Dyadobacter chenhuakuii: one gene and its partner. Each later gene encodes a partner of the first gene's protein in a complex. Links are inferred from orthologs where the notes say so. Each region holds a gene or a part of one and is shown in the gene's direction. Other genes may lie near its edges.

Region 1 (15,437 bases):
ACTTCCACCGATTTTTCCTGCGTTTCCAGTCCTACGAAGCTTAACAGCAGGGTATAATTGCCTGGTTTCACTCTTTCGATCACAAATTTTCCTTCTGCATCGGAAACGGAGCCTTTGGAACTTCCCTTAATGCCGACCGAAACCTGTTCCGCAGGTTGGCTGTCAGAGCTGAGTATCTGGCCTGTAATTCTGCCGTTTTGTGCGAATGCAGCAGTTGCACAAAGTATAAACAGGATAAAAGCGTAAAATCTTTGCATTGTATTTAAAATTGGTCTAAATAATATTTTGGCTGGCAAATATCGTTCGGCAATTTTTTCGAACCAAGCGTTTATTTAGATTTATTTCAAATAGTGAAGTTGGTGGCTATGTTGCAGGCATTTGGTTTTATATAAAAAGAAAAAAACAGGATCGTTTATGGCGATCCTGTTCTATATCAAGCTTTTGGTTAACTTATTTCTTCTCCTTGATTTCGTCAACCATTTTCTCCGTTATCATTTTCTTTTCGGACGAGTTGCCCCAGGTGTTCATAATGTAGTTCGTAACATCGGCAATTTCGTCATTGCCCAAACCCGGGTTCGGCATCATGTTATCATAGTCCACATCATTCACCTTAATCTTACCGATCAGCCCATATTTGATCGCTTTGATCGCCAGTTCCGGCGTTTTCATCAGATAATCCGATTTTGCCAAGGGCGGAAATGTGGCCGTTACGCCTTCGCCGGTGCCCATGTGGCAGCTTATGCAGTTTTCGGAATACACCATTTTACCCCGCTCAATGCTTTTGGCAAGCTCATCGTCCTGCGGCAACATGGCCGAGCAGAAAACCGCGACCGTTAGTAATGCGAAAACACTCTTCATTATGATTTTGGGCTGATGCGGACAACTTTGCCTGAATTTTCAAGCACCACATAAATATTACCGTCCCATGCCTGGCGCACATCCCGCACACGACCTATTTTATCAAAAATAATTTCGCGGCTGATCACTTTATTTCCTTTAACTACCAAATGTTGCAGATACATGAATTTGAGGGAGCCAACCAGCAGATCGCCATTCCAATCCTTGAATTTATCGCTCGTAACGAATGTCATTCCACAAGGCGCTATGGACGGTTTCCAATAAACAACCGGCTGTTCAAGACCTGCACGTGCGGTGTCTTTTGAAATAATGCTGTTATCATAATCGATCCCGAAAGTGATCAGCGGCCAGCCGTAATTTTTGCCTTTTTCAATGATATTAAGCTCGTCACCTCCCTGCGGACCGTGTTCATGCTCCCAAATCACGCCCGTAGTCGGGTGAATAACCATTCCTTGCGGGTTGCGGTGGCCGTAAGTCCAGATTTCGGGTCTTGCACCAGCCGTTTTTACGAAGGGATTGTCGGTGGGAATTTTGCCGTCTTCATGCAAGCGGATCACTTTGCCCTGATCTTTTCCAAGATCCTGCGCATTTTGTTTTTGTCCGCGCTCGCCCAGGGAAAGGAAAACGTAACCTTTTTTATCAAATACAATGCGTCCGCCATAGTGCGGGCTTCCCTTCACATTCGGGATGGCCTTGAACAATGGCTGGATGTCGGTTAATGCATGGTCTTTCAATTTTGCACGCATCAAGGCAGTGTTGGCGCCGCCGTCTTCACCTTCTTCACCCGCTGCTTTTGGGGAAGAATAGCTGATGTAAATCCAGCCATTGGTTTTGTAATCCGGATGCAATGCAACGTCCAGCAAGCCGCCTTGTCCTTTGTAAAAGACTTCGGGAACGCCTGTGATTTCCTGGGGATCAAGCTTTCCACCTGTTACCAGCCGCAATTTTCCGCCGCGCTCAGTAACCAGCATATCGCCGTTTGGCAACAATGCTGAGGCCCATGGCATGGTAAGTCCTGATGCAACCGTGTCGACTTTCAGGTTAGCTTCCGAAAGTTTGCCGGGTTCAAGACCGCTGTTACTCATTAATCCGATTGAGGCGGTAAGCAGTAAACCTCCCAATGCGACGGGAAGATATTTTTTAAGGAAAGGAATGTTTTTGTTCATAATGTTGGATAAATATGCCTGATTTTGATTCGTGGTGAACATGTCAAAGATAGCGAAAAGAAAGGCCTTCCGGCCTTCCCTCCTTATTTAACTAATTGGAGTTTATCCAATTCTGTCGTGATCGTATTGATCTCTTCCGCACTCAGCAAAATGTCGATCGCAGCCGCATTCTGCAATGCCTGAGTGGCATCCCGCGCACCAACGAGCGCAATGCTGATGCCCGGCTGTTCTACCGTCCATCGCAGCACAAGCTGGCCAAGTGTTGCGTTTTTTGTTTCGGCAATGGGCTTGATCTTATCCAGGAATGCATTGACGCGTTCCAGGTTTTCATCTTTATAAAAATGAATGGAAGCCCGGTGATCGTCCGCAGCGAATTTGTGGCCCGGCTTCATTTTTCCGGTTAATAATCCGCGTTCCAAAGGACTGTAAGCCAATATGGATTTGTTGTTTTCAATGCAGTAAGGCACCAATTCTTTCTCAATTTCACGCTTCACCATGCTGTACGGAACCTGGTCCGAAACGAGATCAATGTATTGCGCTGCTTCGCGCATGAGTGCTGCGTCATAATTACAAACGCCCGCATGCCGCACTTTGCCTTGCTGGATGAGCTGAGAAACAGCTTCCATAGTTTCCTCGATCGGCGTGGTCTTGTCGTGCCAGTGGATTTGATAAAGGTCAATGTAATCCGTTCCGAGGCGTTTCAGGCTGTCTTCACATTCCTTGACAATGCTGTCTTTGGCTGCATATTTATAAATGTCGATGTCCTCACCTGCATTGTTTTTGCTATGCATGGCAAAATCCCCTTTCGTAAGATCCCAGCGCATCCCGTATTTGGTCAGGATCTGAACTTTGTCCCTGGGCAGGTCTTTAATTGCCTCACCAACAATTTCTTCACTTAATCCCTGCCCGTAAACAGGCGCCGTATCTATGGAGGTAACCCCGGCATGGTATGAAGCCTGGATGGCCTTTACAGCTTCGCTTCGCTCGGTTCCGCCCCACATCCAGCCGCCGGCTGCCCAGGCACCAAAAGTGATCACCGAAACTTCCAGGTCAGAGTTTCCTAGTTTCCTGTATTGCATTGTTAATTGATTTAGTTTTTTGGTTTGTGTCAAATAATTATTCCACTTCCCGGCTTGCCAGACCTAAAAAGTGGAATAATTGGAAATTGTCCTGGTGCATGACCAGATTATAAAGCAATAACTTCTATTTGGTCAGCGAAAATGGCGCTGCATCCGCGGCTACGCCCCAGGTTTTGGAAGGCTGAGCGCCCATATTGAACTGAACCGTTCCGCCTTTTTGAATGTCGGCATGTTCCAGGAATGTCTTGCCATATGTTTTACCATTCAGCGAAGCGCCCTGAATGTACAAATTGGCATCATTCGATGCCGGAGCCTGGACTATGAATTTCTTACCGTCTTCCATCGTCAATGTGGCTTTTTTGAAAAGCGGCGAGCCGATCACATACTGCGTTGTTCCGGGTGTTACCGGATAAAAGCCCAGGGAAGAGAACACATACCAGGCCGAAGTCTGGCCATTGTCTTCATCCCCGCAGTAACCGTCCGGCGCTGCCTGATAAAGCTTGTTCATCACCTGGCGCAGCCAATATTGAGCCTTATAAGGTGCTCCTGCATAGTTATAAAGGTAAATCATATGCTGGATCGGCTGGTTTCCATGCGCGTAATTACCCATGTTCATGATCTGCATTTCGCGGATTTCGTGAATGGGGAATCCGTAATAACTATCGTCAAAAATAGGGGGCAATGTAAAAACCGTATCCAGTTTCTGAACAAAAGCTTCTCTGCCGCCAACCAAACCAATTAAGCCCTTAACATCCTGAAAAACAGACCAGGTGTAGTGAATGCTGTTCCCTTCGGTGAATGCATCGCCCCATTTGAACGGGTTAAATGGCTTTTGAAATTGTCCGTCCTTCATTTTTCCGCGCATCCATTTCGTTTCAGGATCAAATACATTGCGGTAATTCTGGCTTCTTTTCAGAAATAGATCAACTTCTTTCTGAGGCTTTTTCAAAGCTGTTCCCAATTGGGCTATACAAAAATCTGCATAAGCATATTCCAGCGTACGCGCTACGTTCTCATTCACTTTTACGTCGTAAGGCACATAACCGAGTTCGTTATAATATTCATGACCGAAACGGCCCACTGAACTCACCGGGCCAGCATTCTCGGTGTTTTTGATTACGGCTTCGTACAGCTTATTAATGTCATAACCGCGGATTCCCTTAATGTAGGAATCTGCGATCAACGATGCAGAATTGGAACCGATCATACAATCGCGGTGGCCTGGGCTTGCCCATTCCGGCAGGTAACCGCTTTCGTCATAAGCGTTGGCCAAACCTTCCATAATGTGCGCATTGAGCGTTGGGTACATTAATGTGAAGAATGGGAAAACCGCCCGGAATGTATCCCAGAAGCCGTTATCCGTAAACATATAACCTGGCTTCACCTCGCCGCTGTACGGGCTGTAATGTACGATCTTGTTGGCTTTATCAAACTCATAAAACTTCCTTGGGAACAAAAGCACACGATACAGGCACGAATAGAAAGTGCGGATCTGGTCTTTGTTATCACCCTCCACCTGTATACGCGACAGCTCCGCGTTCCACGCCTTGCGCCCTTTTTCTTTGGTGGCCTCAAAGTTGTCACCCGCAATCTCGCGCTGCAAATTAAGCTCCGCCTGCTCCGGACTGATGAACGAAGAAGCTACCTTCAGTCCAACTTGTTCGCCTTTTTTTGTTTTGAAACCAACAACCGCACCCACGTGGCCCGCTTTCAGTTCCAAAGTGTCTTTGGCCAATGTCTTGCCATGAAATGCCGAGGAAAATGTAAATGCTTTGTCAAAAACGACCACAAAATAGTTTTTGAAGTTAGCCGGCACGCCTCCGCTGTTTTTGGTGGTGTAACCAATGATCTTGCGTTCAGCAGGGATGATTTTAATGTAAGAACCCCTGTCAAATGCATCGATCAGCACAAATGAGCTGTCGGCTTGTGGAAAGGTAAAACGGAATTGCGCCGCTCTTTCCGTGGGCGCGATCTCTGTCGTTACGTCGTGATCGGCCAGGTAAACCTTATAGTAATGGGGCTTTGCCACTTCGGCCTTGTGAGAAAACCAGCTTGCGCGGCTTTCCTCGTCAATTTTCAGCTTTCCCGTAACAGGCATGATCGAAAACTGGCCGTAATCATTGATCCAGGGACTTGGCTGGTGGGTTTGTTTGAAACCGCGGATCTTCTCTGCGTCATACATATACGCCCAACCATCACCCATTTTGCCCGTTTGCGGCATCCAGAAATTCATTCCCCAGGGCAGGGCTATGGCAGGATAGGTGTTACCGGACGAAAGGCTGAATTTGGACTGCGTTCCCATCAGCGGGTTCACCAGGTCCACGGGATTGTTATCAGCCGAAGTCTGCGCGAAAAGGAGGGGAGTGCTTGCAACCAGAATGTAAAGGGCTTGCAGGATTTTTTTCATATTATAAACAAATCTTTTTACAGAAACTTGAAGAGAAAACAAAGGTAATGGAAGGCTATGTACAAAATGTAAACGCGTAAAAGATTTCCCGAAACACGCCAGCATGACATTTTGTACCGGCATAGTTCTTTTCATCAATCTGGAAAAGCATGGCCTCTTTTTTCGGAAAACATGGCCATTTTTGAGTAAAACCAATAATAATACCTATCGATATTAAATCACATGACTGAACACTTAAATCGCCTAACCCCGCGTCAGATCGTTTTCGAGCTTGACCAATACATCATCGGACAAAATGACGCGAAGCGCAATGTTGCGATCGCATTGAGGAACCGTTGGAGGCGAATGAATAGTCCCGAGGATATACAAAAGGAAATTATTCCCAACAATATATTAATGATCGGCGCAACGGGTGTGGGCAAAACAGAGATTGCACGCCGCCTTGCCAAAATTGCAGATGCGCCATTTGTGAAAGTGGAAGCATCGAAATTTACCGAAGTAGGTTACGTAGGCCGGGACGTGGAAAGCATGGTCCGTGACCTGGTGGAGCAGGCTGTGGGCATGGTGCGGACGCAGAAAAAAGAAGAAGTAAAGCTCAAAGCCGAGCAGGCTGTGGAGGACATTATCCTTGATGCACTGATCCCGCCCGTTCATGGTTCGAGTTCAGTTAAAATCCAACCGGACAATAACACGTCCGAAGTAATGCCCGAGAACGATGCTGAGCTTAACCAGCGGACCAGGGAACGTTTCCGGGAAAAGATCCGCAACGGCGAGCTCGACAGCCGGAAGATCGACATTGAAGTGCAGCAAAACCAGGCGCCTAATGTAGGCATGATCGGCGGCGCAATGGACGATGTTTCTATGATGAACATTCAGGAAATGATCGGTAACATGATGCCGCGCCGAGGCAAAAAACGCAAAGTGACCGTCGAAGAAGCCAGAAAAATCCTTTTGGACGAAGAAGCTTCCAAGCTGATCGATATGGATGAGGTGAAAATGGAGGCGATCAAGAAAGCGGAGAACCTGGGGATTATTTTTATAGATGAAATTGATAAAGTAGCATCCAGCAGATCGGGCGGAGGCGGCGGCCCGGATGTAAGCCGCGAAGGCGTTCAGCGCGACTTGCTTCCGATCGTAGAAGGAAGTGCCGTAAATACGAAACACGGCGTGATCAACACGGACCACATTCTGTTCGTTGCAGCCGGTGCATTCCACGTTGCAAAGCCTTCGGACCTTATTCCTGAATTGCAAGGACGTTTCCCCATCCGCGTGGAACTGAACAGCCTTACCGAAGCCGATTTTTACCAAATCCTGAAAACCCCGAAAAACGCCCTTACCAAACAGTATGTGGCCATGATGGAGTCAGAAGGCGTTGAATTGGAGTTTGAGGATAGCGCATTGAAAGAGATCGCGAGGATCGCTTTTGAAGTGAACAGCGAGGTTGAAAACATTGGCGCGCGTCGTTTGCAAACTGTAATGAGCTTGTTACTCAATGATTTCATGTTCGACATTCCGGACGTTATCGGCGCCGATTCACACATTGTTGTGACAGCGGAACTGGTTTCAGAAAAGCTTTCTGCCCTGGTGAAGAACAGGGACCTTAGCCAATATATCTTATAATAGCTTATTGACAAATGAAAAAGGGAGAGCTGGGCAATGCGCCGCTCTCCCTTTTCTATATTAATGCGATCAAAATCAATGTGATCAAGGGTTTTATTCTTCAAAAAACAGCCATCTCAAAGCCTTAGGGAATTCTTTGCTCCATTGTTTTTCCTCATGCTCTCCCTCAGGATCGACCGAACTTTTAATTTTTACACGCTTATAACCAAAGCCTTGGTTTTCAAGCGTCTTATGTAATTTTTCAAAGTTGGGTAACATATTAGCGCCTTCCTTGCCACCGGCGTATAAGTAAATCCGTGTTTCAAACGGCTCGAAAAAGTGAATGGCATCGAAATAAACCTTCTGCGAAATCCATAGCGACGGCGAAAAGATCATCAGGCGTCCGAAAACGTGCGGGAACATCAGCGCCGCATAAATGCTGAGCAATCCGCCCACCGAACTTCCACCCATGCCCGTGTTCAAGCGCTCGGGCTTGGTGCGGTAATGGGCATCTACGTGTGGTTTAAGCGTTTCAGCAACAAAGCGCAAAAATAAAGAGCCAAGTCCTTTTCCCAGGCGCGGGTTGTCGTAAGGAGAAAATTCATTGATGCGTTCTTCATCCCCATGGTCAATCGCCACGATAATTACGCCTGCTTTATTTTCCCTGGCCAGTTCAGCCAGGCTTTTATCGATTTCCCAGTTGCCGTAAGGCGAGCCTTCACCAAAAAGGTTCTGCGCATCCGTCATATATAGGACCGGATAACGCTGCTCCTGGTTTTCGTAGTAATCGTGGGGAAGCAAAACGTGAACACGCCGCTTTTTTTTGAGCTGAGGAATTTCAAATGTCTCCGAAAGCACCTCAATAATAGGTGATAGTGCTGTTTTTTCTTCTAAAACTTGCATTGCGCTGATAATCACTGTGGGTTATGCCCCAAAGGTACTTATTAAAATTTTTGTTTAATGTAATTTACAAATTCAAATTTCCATTTATGCCGCTCATCTGCCTCACGCACAATCCGCTCCGTTTCTTTCCACGCGCCCGGATCGGTGATTTCAAAGTAAGTGTCTCCATCGATAATTGTTTTGACTTCGGTTACATATAGCCGGTCTGCAAGCGGCATCGACTGCTTATAAATTTCGCCCCCGCCGATCACGAATGCTTCCGATTCTTCCAGGCTCCTGGCAACATCCAGCGCCTCATCCAGCGAATGCGCAACCAGAATGCCTTCCGCATTAAAATCCTTCTGGCTCGTGATCACAATAGAAGTCCGCCCGGGCAAAGGTTTGCCAATGGATTCAAATGTCTTCCGTCCCATGATCATCGGATGCCCCAACGTGAGCTGCTTGAACCGTTTCAAATCATCCGGCAACCGCCAGAGAAGTTGATTATCCTTTCCTATAACGCCGTTTTCCGATACGGCTACGATGATTGAAATTTGCATTTTAATTAAGAATATGAATGTATAAAACGGTCAAAAGGATATTAAGGGAGCAACAAAGATAACATTGACGCAACGTCGGAATCCCAAAGGAATGAGATATCGGTAGAAAAACGCCCAAAAAATGCATCAGCAAAATCCCGGAGGGAAGTAATATCGGTAGCAACGAAATTTGTGAATCGAATGAAAATCCCGAAGGGATGCAATATCGATAGCAATCAATATGTGAATCGAACGTAAATCCCGGAGGGATGTAATATCGGTAGCAACGAAATATGCGTATCGCATGAAAATCCCGGAGGGGGATGCAATATCGGTAGCAATCAAATATGCGTATCGCACGTAAATCCCGGAGGGATGCAATATCGGTAGCAATCAAATATGTGTGTAGAATGTAAATCCCGGAGGGATGCAATATCGGTAGCAATCAAATATGTGCATCGACGTAAATCCCGGCGGGATGCAACATCGGTAGCAATCAAATATGCGTATCGCACGTAAATCCCGGAGGGATGCAATATCGGTAGCAACGAAATTTGTGGATCGAATGAAAATCCCGGAGGGATGCAATATCAGAAGCAACGAAATATGCGTATCGCATGTAAATCCCGGAGGGATGCAATATCGGTAGCAACGAAATATGCGTATCGCATGAAAATCCCGGAGGGATGTAACATAGAGTGTCCCGTGACATCCCTCCGGGATTTATTTTTTCGTATAAATTATTTTGCTACCGATATTACATCCCTCCGGGATTTATTATTTCCGTCCTAACTATTTTGCTACCGATATTATATCCCTCTGGGATTGCCTATTGTTGATGATCGTTTCTACCAATATTGCATCCCTCCGGGATTGCCTTAATGTTGATGACCGCTGCTGCTACCGATATTATATCCCTCCGGGATTGGGCTGGTAATTGCTTTTCTGCCAAAAATCTATCTCTCCGGGGTTGCCTATTGTCATTCCGGGGCTTTGAAAATGTATTCTTCCTTGTAATCCACTCCGAATTTTTCCAACATCAACTTATACTCGTCAAGAAAACTCATCTTCCGGTGGTGCTCTTTTTGATTTAAAATGTACTGGATAACGGAGTCTACGCTGGACTTGCTATATGAGAAAACACCATATCCTGCCTGCCATTCGAATCTCGTTTTGCAAAACCTGTTGTTATTAATCCATTGCGACGAGTCGGCTTTGACGTCCTGCATGAATGCTGCGATGGATTGCGTAGTCTGAAATCCTATCAGCATGTGCACATGGTCTTCAGTGCCATTGATTGCAAGCATTTTATGCGTATTCTTTCTGGTGATGCCGGTAATGTATTTGTGCAAATCAGCTTCCCAGGAAGTATGGATAAGAGATGCCCGGAATTTGGGTGTAAAAACGAAATGTAAATGAACTTGTGAAAAAGTGTCCGCCATTTTGATAAAGTTATAGTGTGTAATGAATGCTTGGAGACTGCTTATTCAAAGCCTGTTTCCCCTTAAAAAATCCCCGATCTCCATTCGTTTCTTTCCTTCCAGTTGCAAAACTTCGATGGATAGCCAGCCGTCGCCTGTCTTGAAGTAAAGATAGGATTTGCTGTCTGTCCGGAACTGGCCTGGGGTGTCGTTGGCTTCAAACTCGACGATGCTCGATTTGAAGATTTTGCACGACAGTCCGTTAAGGGTTGTCCAGGCGGCGGGGTAGGGAGAAAGGCCGCGAATGAAGTTATGGATTGCTGATGCGGGTTTTTGCCAGTCGATTTCGCAGGTCTCCCGGAAAATTTTGGGGGCGGTGCGGATTTCGGCGGGCTCTTCCTGCGGTTCCTGCGGATAATTGCCTGCCTCGATCGCTCTTACAGTCTTTACAACTAGTCTCGCGCCTTTTTCCATCAATCGTTCATATAAAGAGCCCGCGTCATCTTCCCGGTGGATGGGTTCCTTGTCCTGGAAAATAATCTTTCCGGTATCAATGTCTTTTTCAATAAAGAATGTTGTGACGCCGGTTTCGGTTTCCCCGTTGATGACGGCCCAGTTAATGGGCGCCGCGCCGCGATATTGCGGGAGGAGTGAACTGTGTAAATTGAATGTTCCTTTCGGTGGCATGCTCCATACGACTTCGGGCAGCATGCGGAATGCGACCACGACCTGCAAGTCTGCTTTATAGGACCTGAGCTCTTCTAGAAACTCAGGATTTTTCAATTTTTCGGGTTGTAAAACGGGAATGCCCTGCGCTTCTGCGTATAGCTTAACAGGCGATGCGGTTTGCTTCTGTCCGCGGCCTGCGGGCTTGTCGGGAACAGTTATGACAGCCACAACATTAGAATTGCTTTCGACCAGACTTTTTAAACTCGGGACCGCAAATTCGGGCGTTCCCATGAAAATTATTCTTAACGGGGTTGACATAGTTTGTTACCGCTTTTGGATAAAAAATGGTGATACCATTTACAAATATTGTTATTTTTGTCGTTCTTAACAGAAAATTATGATACAGACGAAATCATATACGAACCGAAAAGATAAGGTTTTCTAGCCTTCTACTACGAGTGTTGTAACTCTTGTAGAGCGGTCTTAGAGCCGTTCTTTTTTTTTATTCAAACTTTCAAAAATTTAAAGGATTGTAAACCAATTTAAGGTCATGGCTAAAATTTCATACTATACGGAAGAAGGATTAAATAAGCTGAGGAATGAGCTGAATGATATGAAAACAAAAGGCCGCACGGAGATTGCAAAACAGATTGCAGAAGCGCGGGATAAGGGCGATTTGAGCGAGAATGCAGAATATGACGCGGCGAAGGATGCGCAGGGAATGCATGAAATGAAAATTGCCAAGCTTGAAGAGATCATGTCCAATGCGCGGGTGATCGATGAATCATCGATTGACACTTCGCAGGTTGCGGTGCTTTCCAAAGTGAAGATCAAAAACCGGAAAAATGGAATGGAAGTGACATATACTTTGGTTTCAGAAGAAGAGGCGGACCTGAAAACAGGCAAGATCTCCGTGGGATCGCCGATCGGGAAAGGTTTGCTGGGTAAAAAAGTAGGAGATACAACGGAAATTAAGGTCCCTGCGGGATTGATGGAATTTGAAGTCCTGGATATCAGCAGGTTCAGCGAGTAATTTCATAAGACATAAATAGGATGTTGGATTGGAGAATGTTGGATCATTCGCAATCCAACATTTTTGTTTTAAATTGGTTTGGATCACGGTCGCCGCTATGAAATTCAAAGGATTTTTATTGAATGTTTCTTTCCTTTGGGTGGAGGGTATGGCGTTGTTTCCATTCATTTTGGTTAAAAGAAAACCATGCAGCCGCTTCCTGATCAACCACGAGCGAATCCATTTGCGGCAACAGCTTGAATTGGGTTTGATTCTCTTTTATATTTGGTATTTTGCCGAATATTTAGTCCGCCTGATCCAGTACAAAAAGCATTATCTCGCCTATCTCCACATTTCTTTCGAGCGGGAGGCATATCAGCATCAGGCCGATCTGGATTATCTTAAAAAAAGACGGTTATGGGCTTTCTGGGGCTATTTGAAACAACATTAAGCGCTGATTAAGGCGTTGTTTAACAGCATTTTTTAGTAAGTAATTTTGATAAATATGTCAGACCAAAGCAGAGAGTTTCTTTATAAATACCTGAACAATGCATCGCCGACCGGCTTCGAAGCAAGTGGTCAGCAGATATGGCTGGATTACATCAAGCCTTACATTGAAGACACCATTGTGGACGTCTACGGAACGGCTGTGGGCGTGATCGGCGGAGGCCAGGACTACAAAGTTGTAATCGAAGCACATTCGGATGAGATTTCGTGGTTTGTGAACTACATTACAGATGACGGTTACATTCATGTGCGCCGCAACGGAGGCTCGGATGCGATCATTGCACCTTCCATGCGCGTGAATTTGCACACGGCAAAAGGCGTTGTAAAAGGAGTTTTCGGCTGGCCTGCGATACACGTCAGGGACGTCGCCAAGGATGCCGTTCCCAAAGTGCATGAATTGTTCATCGACGTGGGCGCCTCCAAAAAGGACGAAGTTTTCGAAATGGGCATTCACGTGGGAACGGTTGCCACGTTTGCAGACGGGCTGGATGAATTGAATGACAAATATTACCTGGGACGCGCACTGGACAACAGAATGGGCGGTTTCATGATAGCCGAAGTGGCGCGGATGCTGCATGAGAATAATGTTCGACTGCCCTTTACATTATATGTGGTGAATGCCGTGCAGGAAGAGATCGGATTACGCGGAGCGGAAATGATCGCGCGGCGTTTAAAGCCCAATCTGGCCATCGTTACAGATGTAACGCACGACACGCAGTCGCCCATGTACAACAAGAAGGAGCAGGGCGATCTGAAAAGCGGTGGCGGGCCGGTAATCTGCTACGGACCTGCTGTGCAGAACAATGTGCGCGATATGCTGATCCGCATTGCCGACGAGAAAAAGATCCCGTTCCAGCGCCAGGCAGTAAGCCGTTCGACAGGAACCGATACGGATTCATTTGCCTACTCAACCGAAGGCATCGCCTCGGCGTTGATATCACTTCCGCTGAAATACATGCACACCACCGTGGAAATGGTTCACAAAGAGGACGTTCAGAATGTAATCCAACTCATGTACGACGTATTGCTGTCGCTAAAAGGCGACGAGGACTTTCGTTATATAAAATAATGATTGAATGACTGAATGACTGAATATTAAACATTCAGTCATTCAATCATTCAGTCATTCAAAATTACACTTCATCATCAACCAAACATGGACAACAGGGCTAGGGGCCGGGGGGCTGCTATTAACACCCATAACAAATTTTTTAAGCATGAAATAGAATACATATCGGAGGATTGGCAGCAGTGGGAAGAACCGGCGGTGAACCCGAAAACGCAGTTTATCGAAGAGCATTCCAAAACATTGCTCAGCGTTACGGATAGCCCGGATCTGGGTCATTTTCATTCCATTAATCCTTACCGGGGCTGCGAACACGGATGTATTTATTGCTACGCACGCAATTCCCACGAATACTGGGGCTATTCTGCCGGGCTGGATTTCGAAACGAAGATCATTGTTAAGAAAAACGCCCCTCAGTTGCTTGAAAAGCTTTTCAATTCGAAAAATTGGGAGCCTAAGGTCATTCATTTTTCAGGAAACACGGATTGCTACCAGCCTGGCGAGAAAAAATATCGCTTAACCAGGCAAATGCTGGAAATCTGCCTCAGATATCGCAATCCGGTGAGTGTTTTGACCAAAAATGCTTTGGTACTCAGGGATTTGGACGTGTTGGAAAAGCTGGCAAAGCTGAACCTGGTACACGGCGCAATTTCCATCACATCATTAAATGAAGATTTGCGCAGCGCATTGGAACCGAGGACTGTGACGGGAAAACGCAGGTTACAGGTTGTGAAGGCCCTGCACGAAGCGGGTGTGCCAATGGGCGTAATGACCGCGCCGATCATTCCGGGATTAAATGATCACGAAATTCCTGCAATTGTGCAGGCGGCTGCTGAAAACGGCGCATTATGGGCCAATTATACGATTGTGAGGCTGAATGGTGCCATTTCCACTTTGTTTGAAGAATGGATCCATCACCACTTTCCTGACCGCGCGGCGAAAGTCCTGAACCAGATCGCGGAATGTCACGGAGGCAATTTGAATGACTCTCAATTTGGTCGCAGAATGGTTGGCGAAGGTAACTTTGCAGAAAATATCAGGCAGCTTCACGCGCATGCCTGCCGTAAACATTTCAAGGATGCCGTGTTGCCAGGCCTCGATACGACGCAATTTATGCGGGCCGGACAAATGCGCTTATTCTAAAATTAATCCTGAATCCAATGAAATCAATTTCCACCTTACTATGCCTCACACTATGCATCTGCTTGTTCAGCAACTGCGTTAATTCTTCCTCACAAAAGACGCCTGCCATAACGGAAGGTGATTCTTTAAATGTTGGTAAAAATCCGGTGGCATCTGCCAAGTCGCCGGTTACAGGAGCAGATCAGGTTTCGGAATATCTGGATTATCTGAAAGGGAAAAAGATCGGGATATTGGTTAACCAGACTTCCATCATTGGGAAAACACCGATTGTAGACAGCCTGGTGGCATTGGGTGTGAATGTGGTGATGATATTCGGTCCGGAACATGGTTTTCGGGGAACGGCCAGCAACGGCGATAAAGTGAGCGACAGCGTGGATCCTAAAACGGGCATCCCTGCGATTTCACTCTATGGCAAGCAAAAGAAGCCTACTAAGGAACAAATGGCCGGTATAGACCTGATGATCTTTGACATTCAGGACGTTGGGGCTCGTTTTTATACATATATCAACACATTAGGACATGTGATGGAGGCTTGCGCCGAGACAAACAAGGAGATGCTCATCCTTGACCGCCCTAACCCGAACGGTTTCCTGGTGGACGGTCCGATCCTGGAAGATCATTTGCGTTCGGGCATCGGGATGTATAAAATTCCCGTTTCGCATGGCTTGACCATCGCCGAATTTGCGCAGATGATCAATGGCGAAGGCTGGCTGCCAAACAAAATGCAATGCAAATTGAAGATCATTAAAGTGGCCAACTATGACCACAAAACGCCATATACATTGCCGGTGATGCCATCGCCAAACTTGAACACACAGCAGTCTGTAATGCTTTACCCGCATATCTGCATGTTTGAAGGCACCATTATCAGTCAGGGACGCGGGACTTACATGCCCTTTACCGTTTTAGGCGCACCGTTACTGAAAGGAAAATACGATTTTGTTTTTAAGCCGAAAAGCATCAAAGGCATGAGCGAATCGCCATTGCATATGGATCAGGAGTGCTACGGGCTCGATCTGCGGAAATACGACATTGCTAAACTCGAAAAATCAGGAAAACTGAATCTCGCATGGATCATGGATATGTACA
Region 2 (15,353 bases), 560 kb from region 1 along the record:
CCAGACGATCTCGAACTTATATCTGGCGATCAACCACGACCTGGTGATCATTCCGGTTTTAAATAAAATAGATTTACCGGGCGCTATGCCGGAGGAAATCAAGGATGAAATGGTCGATCTGCTCGGTTGCGATCGGGATGACATCATTCCTGCCAGCGGAAAAGAAGGAATCGGCATTGAGGCCATTCTGAACGCGATTGTAGAAAGAATTCCGGCTCCGGTAGGCGATCCGAAAGCACCTTTGCAAGCATTGATCTTCGACTCGGTTTTCAATTCGTATCGTGGGATCGAAGTTATTTTCCGGGTTAAAAACGGGACAATCAGAAAAGGCGATCGCGTTAAATTTATGGCGACGGGCAAGGAATACATTGCCGACGAGATCGGAACATTAGGTTTGGCACAAATCCCGAAGCAAGTGGTGGAATGCGGTGACGTAGGTTACCTGATCTCAGGGATTAAAGTGGCTAAGGAAGTTAAAGTAGGCGATACATTCACGCACATTGACAGGCCTGCAAGTGAAGGAATTGTAGGTTTTTCAGAGGTTAAGCCAATGGTTTTCGCCGGGATCTATCCGGTTGACACCAGCGAGTTTGAAGAGTTGCGTGAGGCCATGGAAAAACTGCAACTGAATGATGCCGCGCTTGTTTGGGAACCGGAAACATCTGCGGCATTAGGCTTCGGGTTCCGTTGCGGATTCCTCGGAATGCTGCATATGGAGATCGTGCAGGAACGTCTGGAACGTGAGTTTGATATGACGGTTATCACCACGGTGCCTTCGGTGCAGTTCCGTGTGACGAATACAAAGAACCAGTTGTTGAACATCAGCGCGCCTTCGGAAATGCCTGATCCAAATCATATTAATTCGATTGAGGAGCCTTATATCAACGCACAGATCATCACGAAATCCGATTACATCGGCGCGATTCTGAACTTGTGTATGGACAAACGCGGCATTCTGAAAAACCAGGTTTACCTGACTTCGGAACGCGTTGAGCTTCAATTCCTTATTCCGCTTGCGGAGGTCGTTTTTGATTTCTTTGATAAACTAAAAACAATTTCCCGAGGTTATGCGTCTTTGGACTATGAACTGGCGGGTTACCAGGAATCGGACATGGTGAAGCTGGACGTTATGCTGAATGGCGAGCCTGTTGATGCGCTTTCTGCCATCGTTCACCGATCAAAATCTTATGAATGGGGTAAAAAGCTTTGTGAAAAACTGAGAGAACTGATCCCGCGCCAGATGTTTGAAATCGCTATCCAGGCGGCAATCGGTCAAAAGATCATTGCGCGTGAAACGGTGAAAGCGATGCGGAAAGACGTTTTGGCGAAATGCTACGGCGGTGATATTTCCCGTAAAAGGAAGCTTTTGGAGAAGCAGAAAAAGGGTAAAAAACGCATGCGCCAGGTTGGTAATGTGGAAATCCCGCAGGAGGCGTTTATGGCCGTATTGAAAATCAATTGATTAAATCATAAATATTCAGCCGAGCGCTGTCCTGGTCAATTTTATGGCGTGAAAGGCAAGACCTATCCGCGTTTTGTTGTAATTTTGACTGAATTCAAATTTTTAGACCAAGAAACTAAAATACCTTAACAAGCGATATGGCAGAAGTAATTCGTATGCCCAAGATGAGCGACACCATGGAAGAAGGTGTTATCGCAGAATGGCACAAAAAAGTTGGCGATAAAATAAAATCAGGTGAAATTATTGCTGAGGTGGAAACTGACAAAGCAACTATGGATCTTGAGTCCTATTATGACGGCACTCTTCTATACATTGGTGTTAACAAGGGCGATGCGGTTCCGATAGACGGCATTATGGCGGTTGTTGGTTCCGAAGGCGAAGACTATAAGTCGTTGCTCGAAGGTGGAAGCACAAATGGTGCAGCGAAAGCAGAGGCAAGTGCAGAACCGGCCAAAGAAGAAGCAAAACCAGCCGCTGCCATTGAAACGGCGACGCCGGAACCTGCAAAGAAAGCAGCTCCTGCGGCCCCAGCTGAGAAAATCAACGCAGTCGTTGTCAGAATGCCGAAGATGAGCGACACGATGGAAGAGGGAACATTGGTAGGATGGCAGAAAAAGGTTGGAGATAAAGTAAAATCAGGTGACATCCTGGCCGAAGTTGAAACTGACAAGGCGACGATGGAGCTGGAAGCGTACGAAGACGGAACGCTGCTATATATCGGAATTAAAGACGGCGAATCTGTTCCTGTTGACGGCATTATCGCGGTTATCGGTGAAGAGGGCGCTAATGTAGAAGCATTGCTGGCCCGTGAAAACGGTGAAGGTGGTGCGGAAGTTGAAAACATTGATGCAACCGACGAAGGCAAAGCGGCTCCTGCTGCTGAGTCCGGTTCAAATGGCGTTGACAAAACGGTTTCTGTCGCTGATTCCGGTGACAGGATCAAGGCATCACCATTGGCTAAACGTCTGGCAGACGAAAAAGGAATTGATCTGAGCCAGGTTGGCGGCAGTGGCGACAACGGTCGCATCGTGAAACGCGATGTGGATGAGTTCAAACCTGCTGCGGCAGCCCCTGCTGCAAAAACAGAAGCGCCTGCTCAGGCGGCATCTGCGTCAGCTCCTGCTGCGAAATCTGAACAGTCTGCTGCAAGCGCCCCAGCAAATGGTGACTTCACAGATTCGCCTATCTCGCAAATGCGTAAAACCATCGCCCGCAGACTGAGCGACAGCTTGTTCACCGCGCCGCATTTCTATGTGACAATGGAAATCAACATGGATAAGGCCATGGCATTGCGTCCGCAACTGAACGAGGTGAGCCCTGCTAAGATCTCTTTCAATGATATGGTGATCAAAGCTTGCGCAGTGGCGTTGAAACAACATCCTGCCGTTAACTCAGCTTGGTTGGGAGACAAAATCAGAAGATACAATTACGTAAATATCGGTGTGGCCGTAGCGGTTGACGAAGGTCTCCTCGTTCCGGTGATCCGTGATGCCGACAAGAAAACATTGTCGACAATTTCCGGGGAAGTGAAAGATCTTGCCGGCAAAGCGAAAGACAAAAAGTTGCAGCCTAAGGACTGGGAAGGAAATACATTCTCGATCTCAAACCTGGGCATGTTCGGTGTAGATGAATTTACTGCGATCATTAACCCGCCGGATTCCTGCATCCTGGCCATCGGCGCGATCAAGAAAGTCGCAGCTTTCAAAGAAGATGGAACGGTCTATCCGCAAAACATCATGAAAGTAACCCTTTCTGCTGACCACCGCGTTGTAGACGGAGCATTAGGCGCTCAGTTCCTGCTAACAGTGAAAAAGCTGCTTGAAGAGCCGATGAGTATGTTGGTATAAAAGAGTTATTTATTATTCAAACAAAAACACACTATGAATGCAGACAGAAGATTAGATCAGTTGGAGCCGGTTATTTCTGAACTATTAATAAAGCAGGATAGAACAGATAAGAAAGTTGACAACCTTACTTTTATGGTGTCAAACATAACTGAGTTGGTTATTACGCAAAATGAGAACATTACATTTTTGCTTAAAAATCAGCTTCAAATGTCCGGAAGGATTGGTAATATTGAAATTAGACTGGATGGAATGGACTCGCAGTTTAAAGACGTGCTCTCAAACCAGGACTCGTTAAAAGCGGCTCAAAGTTTAATCTCCGAAAAACAGGAAGCAATGTTTATTACACAGGAATCAATGTCGGCTAAGCAGGATTTTTTGTCTAGAATGCAAGAGTCAATGTTGACCGAGCAACAGATGATATCCGCTAAACAGGATTTCCTATCGAGAATGCAGGAAACTATACTTGCTAAGCAGGATTTGATCCTTGACTTCATTAAAAAGGAGTAGATTTCAATTGTAATGATTTAATAAATGTACAAAGTGTCAGGTTTTCCGACCTGGCACTTTTGTTTTGTGAGGGGTTTTACGAATTAGTATAAAATCAATTTATGGAAAAAATACATGCTACCACCGTCTTGGGGGTGCTTCATAACGGAACGGTTTCCTTGGGCGCGGATGGCCAGGCTACAATGGGTAATACAGTTGCTAAAAGCAATGTGAAAAAGATCCGGACGCTCATGGGCGGCAAAATTCTTGTGGGCTTTGCGGGGTCCACAGCAGATGCTTTTACGCTTCTTGAAAAATTCGAAGAAAAGTTGAATGCATACGGCGGCAATATGAAACGCGCTGCAATAGAATTAGCAAAAGATTGGCGGACAGACCGTTACCTGCGCAAGTTGGAAGCCATGATGATCACAGCCAACAAGGAAGAAATCCTCGTGATCTCAGGAACTGGCGATGTGCTTGAACCAGAAAACGGCATTGCAGCCATCGGATCGGGCGGGAATTATGCGTTGTCAGCTGCACAAGCATTGAAAAAACATGCAGGACACCTTACTGCGGAAGAGATGGTGCGCGAAGGATTAACGGTTGCAGCAGACCTTTGCATTTATACAAATCACAACCTGGTAATCGAAAAAGTGCAGTAAGTTATAATTCAGCCATTAATGTCATGATTTTCACCAGTGAATCGGAAATCATGCGGTTGCTGCCCGGCATGTATTTGTGGGCAATGATTGAAAAGCTGAGCAACGAACCTGATTTGGACGTGACATAACCGGCATAAGCGCGGGTTCCTTCAATAGACCCGCTCTTAACATGCATATTCCCAGCGGCTTTCGTGCCCTTACCAAGGTTCCGGACGGTGCCATTCAAGCCGAGGACGGCAATGCTCTTGTAAAAATCATTGAAACTGGCATCCTTGTTGGCGACGTTCAGAATGTCTGTCAGGCTGTGGGTTGTGATGGAGCCGGACGGTGACAGGCCACTCCCGTCTTTGATATAAAATCCCCTCAAATCCGCTCCTTTACCCGACCAGTAAGCTGTTATGGCCTTGGCTGCATCATCAAATGCTGCATTTCCGGCAAGTCGTTTGCCGGCTTGCTTAAAAAGTGCGTCGGCGTACAAGTTAACGCTCCAAAAATTAGTTTGCTGGCAAAGATCTCGCAACGGCGGTGACTCGTATTTGTCCAGCACAACCTTCGGATTGGCAAACGCGGCAGGCATTCCGGGCTGCGGCACTTTGTTCTCTCCTATTCCGATGGCGGCGTTTAACAAACTATTTTTCAATGCAAAAGCCACATATTCAGCTGCATTGGGAATCGAACCTTTTACTGTAAACACTGCCGGGCCGGCAGGGATTGTGCCGGTAAGGACGACCTCATTGCCCAGCGGACTGCTGTAAACAATGGTCTTATCCCCAGAGCCTTTCTCACCCGTTGTTACCTTATTGACAAATGTCAGGTAAGGAATGGCTGGCTCGATACCAACAAATGTGGTGGGATCGCCAAAGTCCGCGCCGGGCTTGAATTTAATTTTGTACAAATTTTCGTTGAAATTCAATCCTGAAACACCTGCTCCGTAATAATTCCCCAAATCCCCCCAGATCCAGGTGCTGGCAACGGTTTCGGCATCGAAAAAGGAGGCGTCGGGAATGATACTGCCTTTGATATACCGGACGCCCGTTTTCTTAACCGCTGCAACCCAACGGGTAATGACCTCGTTTGCTGTGGGATACCCCTTGAAACGTTCACTTCCCAGCGACGGATCGCCGGTTCCGTGAATGTATACATTACCGATTAATGTGTCGTTTCTGATGATCCCGTCGTGTTCCAGAAATGTTTGAAATTTGAAATCACCACCAAAAACCGCCAGCGCTGTGGCTGTTGAGACTAATTTTAATGTGGAAGCGGATGGCAATGAGCGTTCGGTATTCAATGCGAAAACATTTGAGGCATCCTTTACTTTTTTTACACTCAGGGAAAGGGAACCGCTTCGCATCAATTCACTGTTTTCGAGTTCCAGCACGGCATCGCGGAGGTTATTGAGCGCGATACTGTCTATATTTTGAGCATTGGCATTTAAACAGAAAAAAAGAAAAAACAAAAACAGGCCGGATTTCATATTAGTTTAGCAGGGTGACTTTCGCACAGAAAGAGAAGATACCAAATCTAAACTAGTAAGTAATCTCCAAATCTCAGCCGGTTTTTGGTACTTTTGTAAGATACACCCCATTTCCAACGTATGAAATTGACATTTTGGGGAGCTGCGCAGCAGGTGACAGGTAGCATGTTTCTTTTAGAGACAGACGATTACCGAATTTTAATTGACTGCGGCTCTGACTTTGACTTAGACGAGATCGGTAGAAAAACCAGGTATGAGGAGCAAAAAAGTGTATTCCCATTTGATGCGAGTTTAATCAATACAGTACTTTTAACACACGCTCACATTGACCATTCGGGCAACATTCCGAATCTGTATAAATATGGATTTGAAGGAAGGGTTGTTTGTACTGAGCCTACCCTGGCGCTCACTTCACTGCTTTTAAGAGATGCCGCTAACCTGCATCAGAAACGCCTGAATGCCCGTATGAACGGTTCTTCCAAGAAAAGAGGCAAGAAAAAGAAGGAGGTTCCGATGGATTATTTCGTTGAAAAGAACGTAAATGAGGCATTGGACAACTTCGTGCCGGTCGCTTTCGGCCAGCGCTATCGCATTGCAGATAATGTAACCATCGTTTTCTACGCGGCCGGGCATTTGCTGGGCGCCGCGCATATTGTGCTCGAAGTTTATGAAGATGGCGAAAAAAAGCGAATCTGCTTTTCCGGGGACATCGGCCGGAGCAATTATCCGCTGCTAATTGATCCCCAGGAAATCCCGCAGGTTGATTATTTGATCTGCGAATCCACTTACGGAAACCGTCTGCATGAGGACCAGGGCTCGCCCGCGGAAGCGTTAGCAGATGTGATCAAACGAACTTGCATTGATATTCCGGGCAGGTTAATTATTCCTTCGTTCAGTGTGGGCCGCACGCAGGCGCTCCTTTACACATTGAATAAGATCTACATGGATCATTCATTTCCAAACTTAAAGGTGTTCTCAGACAGTCCGCTGGCGCATAGCAGCACGAAAGTGTACCAGCGCCACGTGCGTCTGCTGAATAAGGAAGCACGCACTTTTCAGGACGATAATGACATGCTCTTTGATTTTGACAACCTTATCTATCTCGAAAGCTCGGATGCCAGCAAGGCTGTTTCCAACTACAACGAACCCTGCATTATCATCTCGTCTTCGGGTATGGTCCAGGGCGGTCGTGTGGAGCAGCACGTGGAGGCTAATATTGGCAACCCTTATGCCACGATCCTGATGATCGGATATGCTTCTGAGGGAACATTGGGATGGCGGCTTCTGAATGGACAGGACACAATTTCAATTCGCGGAAAGCAGCTGCCCGTCTTGGCTAATATTGAAAAAATTGACGTATTTAGCGGCCACGGAGATCAGAATGATTTATTGAAATTCATCAAATTACAAGATCCGGAAAAGCTGAAAGGCATTTTTCTGGTACACGGAGAACAGCAAAGCATGGCTGATTTCCAAAGTAAAATTCAAGAAAACGGCTATAAATCGGTAGAAATACCATTGAGGGGACGCACTTACGAACTTTAAGCTGCCCCGCTGCCAGACAAACAAGAACCTGAATATGAGAACATACCTGGATTTCGAAAAACCTATGGCCGAGCTCGAACGCAAGCTCGAAGAAATGAAAACACTGGCGCAGAACAATAATGTGGATTTTTCCGGCGCCATTTCCTTATTGGAAAACAATATAACAGATCTTCGAAAGGAAATTTTTGAGAACCTTACACGCTGGCAGCGTGTGCAGCTCTCGCGCCATCCGGACCGTCCATATACGCTCGATTACATTGAGCTGATCTGCGACGAGTTCATCGAATTGCATGGTGACCGCCAGGTTCGGGATGATCCGGCTATTATTGGCGGGCTTGCCAATGTAGGCGGACAGTCTTTCATGCTCATAGGACAACAAAAAGGCCGGAATACAAAACAAAGGCAGCACCGGAACTTTGGTATGCCTAATCCCGAAGGCTATCGCAAGGCATTACGCCTGATGAAACTGGCTGAAAAATTCAACAAACCTATTATTACCCTTATCGACACTCCGGGCGCATTTCCAGGTATGGAGGCTGAGGAACGCGGTCAGGGCGAGGCCATTGCGCGCAACCTGAAAGAAATGTTCATGCTGAAAGTGCCGGTAATATGCATCGTGATTGGTGAAGGCGCTTCGGGCGGTGCGCTGGGAATTGCCATAGGCGACCGTGTTTTAATGTTGGAAAATACTTGGTACTCAGTGATTTCCCCTGAAAACTGTTCAGCAATCCTTTGGAGAAGCTGGGATTTCAAAGAACAGGCTGCCGAAGCGATGAAAATCACGGCTAAGGATATGAAAAAGAACGGGTTGATCGACGGCATTATTCCCGAACCATTGGGCGGAGCACATTTAGATCACCACTGGATGGCCGAGAAATTGAAAATGGTTATCCTGGAAAACATTAACGAACTCGCTGCGATTGAGCACCAGGACAGGATTGACCAACGCATTGAGAAATTCTGTGCAATGGGTGTAGTTGTTGAATAACCGGAACAATGAAGAATAGCAAGATAAAGAATATCATTTTTGACCTGGGCGACGTAATTCTGAACATTGACGTGCCCGTTGCGTCAAAATCATTTGCAGAACTAAGCGGCAGGGAACAAGCTGAAATCCTTGAACTATTCAGCAAAAATGCGCTTTTCCGGCAGTTTGAAACGGGCGAACTGGACGAAGCGGGTTTTCGCAATTATGTGCGGAAAATCCTGGAATTCTCCGATCTCTCCGACGAAGCCATTGATACAGCCTGGAACAGTCTCCTGCTGGATCTTCCTCCGGAGCGCGTGGAACTGCTTCAAAACCTATCAAAAAATTACCGGCTTTTCCTGCTGAGCAACACAAGCTCGATCCACATTACACAGGTTAACAAAATTCTGGAAGCATCAACCGGCGTTAAAAAGCTGGATGATCTTTTCGAAACTGTTTTCCTATCCTATGAAATGGGGTTAATGAAGCCAGACCCGCGGATTTATCAAAAAGTGTTGGAACAGGCAGGTCTTAAAGCAGAGGAGACCCTTTTCCTGGACGATAACCGCGACAACATTGAGGCCGCTTCGTTATTAGGAATTGACACCATTCACGTCCAGAAACCAGTAACCATTTTGGAATATCTTAAAGACTATGCAGTCTAACACACGCACTTACATCATTCAGGCCGTTCTTTTCATTCTGACGATCATTACCACCACAATGGCTGGCGCTGAATGGATTTACGGCAACATTTTTGCTTTCGTATACGACTTTGCCTACTTCCTGATGGGCAGCGGGGCTGAAAAGCCGGTCACCGATGAAACCGTTAAATTTCTCGGGTGGGCTGAATTTAAGCAGGGCTTCCAATTTTCAATCCCTTTTCTGGCGATCCTGACCATTCATGAGTTCGGCCATTATTTTGTTGCCAAAATGCATCGCGTAAAGGTTACGCTCCCCTATTACATTCCGCTTTGGTTTGGTATTTCAAACAGTATCGGAACCATGGGCGCATTTATTCGCATTAAATCCGTTGTCCGTTCGCGCTTAAAGTTCTTCGATATCGGCATAGCTGGTCCGCTGGCCGGTTTCATTGCTGCTTTGGTGGTTCTCTGGTATGGCTTTACCCATTTGCCACCGCCGGAATACATTTTTTCCATACATCCTGAATACGCGCGGTTTGGTTTGAGTTACCCGCAATTTGCTTATGAAAATGCCTCAGGTAACATTGCATTGGGCGATAACATTCTATTCTGGATGTTTAAAACCTACATTGCAGATCCGGCGCGCTTGCCGCATGCCTACGAAATGATCCATTATCCGTACATTTTCGCAGGATATCTTGCTCTTTTCTTTACATCCCTCAATCTTATTCCAATTGGTCAGCTGGATGGCGGGCACATTCTTTACGGCTTAATCGGCAAGAAAAAATTTGATATCGTTGCGCCGATCCTTTTCGGATTGTTCGCTTTTTATGCTGGTTTGGGTCTTTTTACGGCAGAGTCGTTTGCAACAGGAAGCAATGCTGTTTTCTACGAGCGTTTCTTCTATCTGGCCATCTACATTTATTTCCTATATATCTGTTTCAAAAGGGCCAGCGATAGTCCCATGACGGGCTTAATGCTAAGTTTGATTGTGGTAGTAGGGCAATTCGCCGTATCCTACATTCGGCCCGACTGGCAAGGTTCTACCGGTTTCTTGCCATTCATTTTCATCCTGGGCCGTTTCCTCGGCATCCGCCACCCCGACACCGACGAAAACGAACCCCTCGACGCCCCACGTATCATCCTGGGCATCTGCGCATTAATCATCTTCATCATCTCATTCAGCCCGACTCCGTTTATTTTGATTGAGTAATAAAGCGTTGGATCAGGGGAATCCCAACGAATGAAACATTGTGCAGTTCGTCACATCCCTCGGGGATTTGTGAAATGCCCACGAATAACATATAGCTACCAACATTGCATCGCTCCGCGATTTGGGCGGTTGCGCAATCCCGGAGGGATGAAATATCGGTAGCAACAACGATTGCGAACCGGAGGAAATCCCACGAGGGATGAAACATTGTGCAGTCCGTCACATCCCTCCGGGATTTGTAAATACTCACGAATAATATATTGCTACCAACATTGCATCGCTCCGCGATTTTGGGCGGTTGTGCAATCCCGGAGGGATGAAGTATCGGTAGCAAAACGAGGGACAATGCGCTTTCAAATGAAGGATCAAAATTGCAACTTCACACATATGAAATCAGTAAACATTAACCCAACCCCTATATTCTCCCGAAGGCAATTCGTTGCTGCTTGCGCCGGCGTGCCGTTTTTGGGGAAATTTACTTTTGATGAACCATTTACATATAGCGTTGCCGGAAAAATCAATGTTGCTGATCTTGGCCACACGCTTATTCATGAGCATGTTCTGGTCGATTTTATCGGGGCGGACAAGGTTACACCGGATCGATGGGATCATGACGAGGTCATCAACAAAGTCCTTCCCTATCTGCTTGAAATTAAGGAAAGGGGCATCAAGAGTCTGGTTGAATGTACGCCTGCTTACCTTGGACGGGACGTATTATTGCTGCAAAAATTATCTAAAAAATCTGGATTGAATGTCTTGACGAACACGGGTTACTATGGTGCTTCGGACAATAAATACTTACCCCGATTTGCTTTCACAGAAACCGCGGAACAACTTTCAAAGCGCTGGATTAACGAATTCCGGAACGGCATTGACGGTACGAACATTAAGCCGGGATTTATTAAAACCAGCGTTAATGCCGGCCAGCTTTCTGAACTTCACCAGAAACTGATCCGTGCAGCCGCACTTACTCATCTACAAACGGGATTAACGATCTGTTCTCATACGGGGCCAGCTCTCCCAGCTGCTCAGGAAATTGAAATATTGCAAAAAAATGGGGTTAGTCCGTCAGCTTTCGTCTGGGTTCACGCCAGCGGAAGCAATGAGGATTTTGAAAAAATTGCGAAAAGTGGTTGCTGGGTTAGTCTGGATGGCGTGAATGAAGATAATGTTGAGAAGATAGCTACGCTGATTTTATTTCTGAAAGCAAAGGGCTTTATAAAACAAATCCTCCTGTCACACGACGCGGGCTGGTATAAACCGGGCGAGCCAAATGGTGGAACATTCAGAGGTTATACCACCATTTCAGACAAGCTTTTACCTCTGTTGAAACAGAAAGGATTCAGCGAGTTCGATACAAAGCAGGTTATGCTCACTAATCCAGCCAATGCATTTACGATCCGTATCCGGAAGTCAAATGCATAAGCAGCATATTTCAACGGATTTCTCAGCCTTCAAATTCGATTCGAAAAGCCGTCCAGCCGTCTGCATTGGTATGTAATGAGAATGTGAATCCGTGGTTGATGAGGATTTCTCTGGCTAATGTGAGCCCTATGCCCTGGCCGTCGTGCTTGGTGCTGAAAAATGGGTTGAAAAGCTGGGCTCCTACTTCTGCTTCGATGGGGCTGCCGTTGTTTTTAATGGTCAGATTATTTTCGGAAACCTCGATTCGGATCTCATTGCCAGGTTTGCACGCCTCAATCGCATTTTTCAGAACATTGACAAGCACGTGCTCCATCTGGCCCACGTCGATTTTTTTAAAGATAACATTTGCCGGCAGTGATGTGTGAATTGAGACACCCCGGTGTGCGGCTGCCGGCTCCATGAAAATAGCTACGTCTTTGACAAATTTATTCAAATCCGTAGGAACCGGCGCGGGTGCTGGCAGCCGAACGACGTCTGCAAAGTTTCGCATGAATTTCGTTAGCCTCCGGTTGCGTTCAGAAGCAATGGTTAGCGCTTCTCGCAGTTCAATGTAAGAATCATCTGAAAGAATATTTGTGGTTGTCTGCAAAATGGAATCCGTGGCGCCTAATGTGTTGTTCACCTCGTGCGCCATCATGCGGATCACTTTGCCATATGCATTCTTTTCCGATTCAAGTATCTCATTAGTAAGCTCTTCGATCATCAGAAACGAGCGACGGAAGCCTTGATCCATGAAATGCGAGCGCTGAACTTTGAATGTTACCACACCATTAGTTTTCACAATTTTCGATTCCCCGTCCTGAATATGAGCCAGTTCAACCAGCAACGGGTGATTGGTTTCCTCCAATAACAGCCCTTTCAAACCTTCCGCTTCGTTTTTGAAATATTCATTTGCTTTGACATTGAACGAATCGATTTTTTCATCAAAATCGAGGATAATGATGGAAATAGGCGATGCGGCGATCAGTTTTTCGAGGAAAAAATGTTGCTCATGCAAGCGCGTCCGCTCCTCACGGAGCTGGTCGATCATAAGGTTATAAACTTCGATCAATGTATCCACTTCTCCTTTGCCGGTCGGGACGAATTTGATGGAAAAATCTTTGTCCTTAATGGCCTCAATTCCCGATTTCACAAATTGGATAGGTTGCATAAAATTCTGATAAATCTGAATGGAAACGATGGCAGAAAGCAACAGAAACACCTCAAAACCAATGAAAAGCAATTTGTCCTGATAGAGAATTTTGTAAACCAGGAAAACCAGGACAGTGTGCAATACCAATATGTAAAGAATGTATTTGGCCTTCGTTGATAATCTCATACGTCCTCGGATTCGTAGGAAATACCATATTTTTCCAATCTGCGATAGAGCGCAAACCGTGTGATTCCGAGCGATCTGGCCACTTTGCTCACTTTATTCTGGTGAAATTGCATGGCCTTGGTGATCATTTGATATTCCATTTCTTCCAACGTGATCGCGCCTACTTCTGGAAGGTTTTTCTGGGCAGACGGCTGTGTGCCGCCACTCAGATTACGCTGTAAATCTGCTATATCCAATGTATCCGAGCCGGAAAGCAACACCGTGCGTTCGACCAGGTTTTTCAACTGACGGATATTTCCCTGCAACTGCAATGTGCGGAGCCATTTCATTGCTGCCGGGCTTAGGCGCAGGTTGGGGCGTTGATAAATGGTTTTCAGGTTGTTAACAAAGAATTCAGACAGCAACGGAATGTCGTCCGGCCTTTCCCTAAGCGCTGGCAGCTTAACGGTGATCAGGTTAATGCGGTAATAAAGGTCTTCCCGGAATGTTCCTTGCGCGACCATTTCCTCCAAATTCCGGTTTGTAGCACAGATCACACGCACGTCCACCGTCCTGCTTTTACTGCTTCCCAGCGGCTCAAAAGTTCTTTCCTGCAACACACGCAGCAATTTTACCTGACTTGACAAATCCAGTTCCCCGATCTCATCCAAAAAGATCGATCCCTTATGCGCCAGTTCAAACCGGCCCAGGCGATCCGTTTTGGCATCCGTAAAAGCGCCACGAACGTGACCGAAAAGCTCGCTTTCAAACAATGTTGAAGAAATCCCGCCCAGATTCACCTTCACAAAGGGACGTGATTTTCGCTTGCTATTCATGTGAATTGCCTCGGCAATCAGTTCCTTTCCCGTGCCGCTTTCGCCCGTGATAAGCACCGCCGCATCTGTGGAAGCAACGCGGCCAACGGTTTCAAGAATATCAAGCAGTGTGGGATCCTGGCCTACAATGTTCTCGAAATGATACTGTTGTTCCAGTTTCTTTCTACTGCCTGAAAGTGGCAATGTTTGTGACAAATTCAGAATGGTCCGCACCGATTGCAGCACATGATCATTCTGCCAGGGCTTGGTAATGAAATCAATCGCACCTTCCTTCATTCCCCTCACAGCCAGATCAATAGTCCCCCATCCCGTAATCAAAATCACAGGAATGGCAGGGTAGCGCTTCTTAATTTGCTGCAAAAGCTGCATGCCCTCCTTCCCCGAAGTTTCAATCGAAAAGTTCAGGTCCAGCAGGATCAGCTCCGGCGTAACCGTCTTCAAAATATCGAAAGTCTCATCCGGCGACCCCACACCTCTAACCTCAAACCCCTCCTTTTTAAGCAGCAGGATCAAAGAAGTCCGTATCGCAAGATCATCATCGACAATTAGGAGCATATCACAATTTTACTTCGCAATCACTTTTCAACATTCAAACATTCAATCATTCCCATCTAAACCCTCACTCCTCATGCAACGCTATCGCAGGGTGGATCCGGGAGGCTTGCTTGCTGGGGAGCCAGGCGCAGAGGGTAACGATGATGTAAATTACGGCAATGGAGACGAAAATTGAAGTGATATAAATTTCACTGTCCAGATCAAACACATTCATCAGCGGGAACTGCACAGCGAAAAGTAACCCGATAATAAGACTGAAAGTCGCGATCACCCATATTTCTCCCAAAAACTGAATGGCCACTTTCCCCTCCGTGGCACCCATCGCCCTGCGAAGTCCGATCTCATTTTTCCTGCGTGAAATGTTAAGATTAAGTATCCCAAAAAGTCCCAGCGCTACATTAGTAAGCAAGAATGCGCTGATAATCAGAAAAATAAGCACTGGAACAAGCGTAAGGTTATGACGGTTTAGACGTGATTCTTTTAAATAACTCACTTCAATTCCCCAACCAGGCAGCATCATCGCAATGTCCTTCACAAGCTTGGCTTCAAAGTTTGCGTCCGTGCCGCGTTTGGTTTTAATCAATACATTGGAATTCCATACATCATCTTTGGCAAGCATTTCAAAAACGCCCGGATTGTCAGACATAAATTCGCCTTTGGCTTTGAATTTATCGATAACGCCGACCACTTTATAGGAGCTCTTATCGTCGATTTTGATCACCTTATTCAACGATGTTTCATTTAGAAAGAGCTTGTCTTCCAGCTTTTTATTAATCACAATCGGAATAAATTTCGCTACACGATCACCTTCCCGATACCAACGTCCTTTCAACAGTGGCAAATCGAGCGTTTTATTGAAGTCAGGGTCTGTATAGTAAAAATCCGCGCCGACCGTTACTTTATTATAAGTCATGGCACCACTAACCTGATTGGCTGAAAA

What was found.
Region 2: the proteins of hslU (region 1) and hslV are in contact, whole or in part, in a solved structure (PDB 1G4A), measured with the Escherichia coli proteins. The link is inferred for Dyadobacter chenhuakuii from one-to-one orthologs.

Annotation. Positions count from the first base shown.
Region 1 is NZ_CP098805.1:3,172,686-3,188,122, reverse strand. What follows is about bases 5,030-7,931. They hold hslU (ATP-dependent protease ATPase subunit HslU), read left to right. Parts: upstream 5,030-5,732; coding sequence 5,733-7,130; downstream 7,131-7,931. Other genes in these bases: NFI80_RS13140 (alpha/beta hydrolase), read right to left, coding at 7,224-7,931; NFI80_RS13150 (GH92 family glycosyl hydrolase), read right to left, coding at 5,030-5,510. Also shown: NFI80_RS13170 (TonB-dependent siderophore receptor), read right to left, coding at 1-257; NFI80_RS13165 (c-type cytochrome), read right to left, coding at 451-858; NFI80_RS13160 (PQQ-dependent sugar dehydrogenase), read right to left, coding at 858-2,024; NFI80_RS13155 (aldo/keto reductase), read right to left, coding at 2,108-3,103; more of NFI80_RS13150, read right to left, coding at 3,228-5,029; more of NFI80_RS13140, read right to left, coding at 7,932-8,012; NFI80_RS13135 (dihydrofolate reductase), read right to left, coding at 8,054-8,551; tnpA (IS200/IS605 family transposase), read right to left, coding at 9,511-9,972; fmt (methionyl-tRNA formyltransferase), read right to left, coding at 10,018-10,938; transcription elongation factor GreA, read left to right, coding at 11,171-11,653; NFI80_RS13115 (hypothetical protein), read left to right, coding at 11,751-12,083; NFI80_RS13110 (M20/M25/M40 family metallo-hydrolase), read left to right, coding at 12,138-13,208; NFI80_RS13105 (PA0069 family radical SAM protein), read left to right, coding at 13,296-14,348; NFI80_RS13100 (exo-beta-N-acetylmuramidase NamZ family protein), read left to right, coding at 14,366-15,437. UniProt on the Escherichia coli protein: ATPase subunit of a proteasome-like degradation complex; this subunit has chaperone activity. The binding of ATP and its subsequent hydrolysis by HslU are essential for unfolding of protein substrates subsequently hydrolyzed by HslV.
Region 2 is NZ_CP098805.1:2,614,675-2,630,027, forward strand. The notes cover bases 2,870-5,687. They hold hslV (ATP-dependent protease subunit HslV), read left to right. Parts: upstream 2,870-3,917; coding sequence 3,918-4,457; downstream 4,458-5,687. Other genes in these bases: NFI80_RS10860 (pyruvate dehydrogenase complex dihydrolipoamide acetyltransferase), read left to right, coding at 2,870-3,309; NFI80_RS10865 (hypothetical protein), read left to right, coding at 3,343-3,816; dacB (D-alanyl-D-alanine carboxypeptidase/D-alanyl-D-alanine endopeptidase), read right to left, coding at 4,459-5,687. Also shown: lepA (translation elongation factor 4), read left to right, coding at 1-1,462; more of NFI80_RS10860, read left to right, coding at 1,600-2,869; more of dacB, read right to left, coding at 5,688-5,931; NFI80_RS10880 (MBL fold metallo-hydrolase RNA specificity domain-containing protein), read left to right, coding at 6,052-7,476; NFI80_RS10885 (acetyl-CoA carboxylase carboxyltransferase subunit alpha), read left to right, coding at 7,511-8,464; NFI80_RS10890 (HAD family hydrolase), read left to right, coding at 8,473-9,108; NFI80_RS10895 (site-2 protease family protein), read left to right, coding at 9,098-10,300; NFI80_RS10900 (phosphotriesterase family protein), read left to right, coding at 10,688-11,725; NFI80_RS10905 (sensor histidine kinase), read right to left, coding at 11,748-13,043; NFI80_RS10910 (sigma-54-dependent transcriptional regulator), read right to left, coding at 13,040-14,413; NFI80_RS10915 (ABC transporter permease), read right to left, coding at 14,478-15,353. UniProt on the Escherichia coli protein: Protease subunit of a proteasome-like degradation complex believed to be a general protein degrading machinery. The complex has been shown to be involved in the specific degradation of heat shock induced transcription factors such as RpoH and SulA.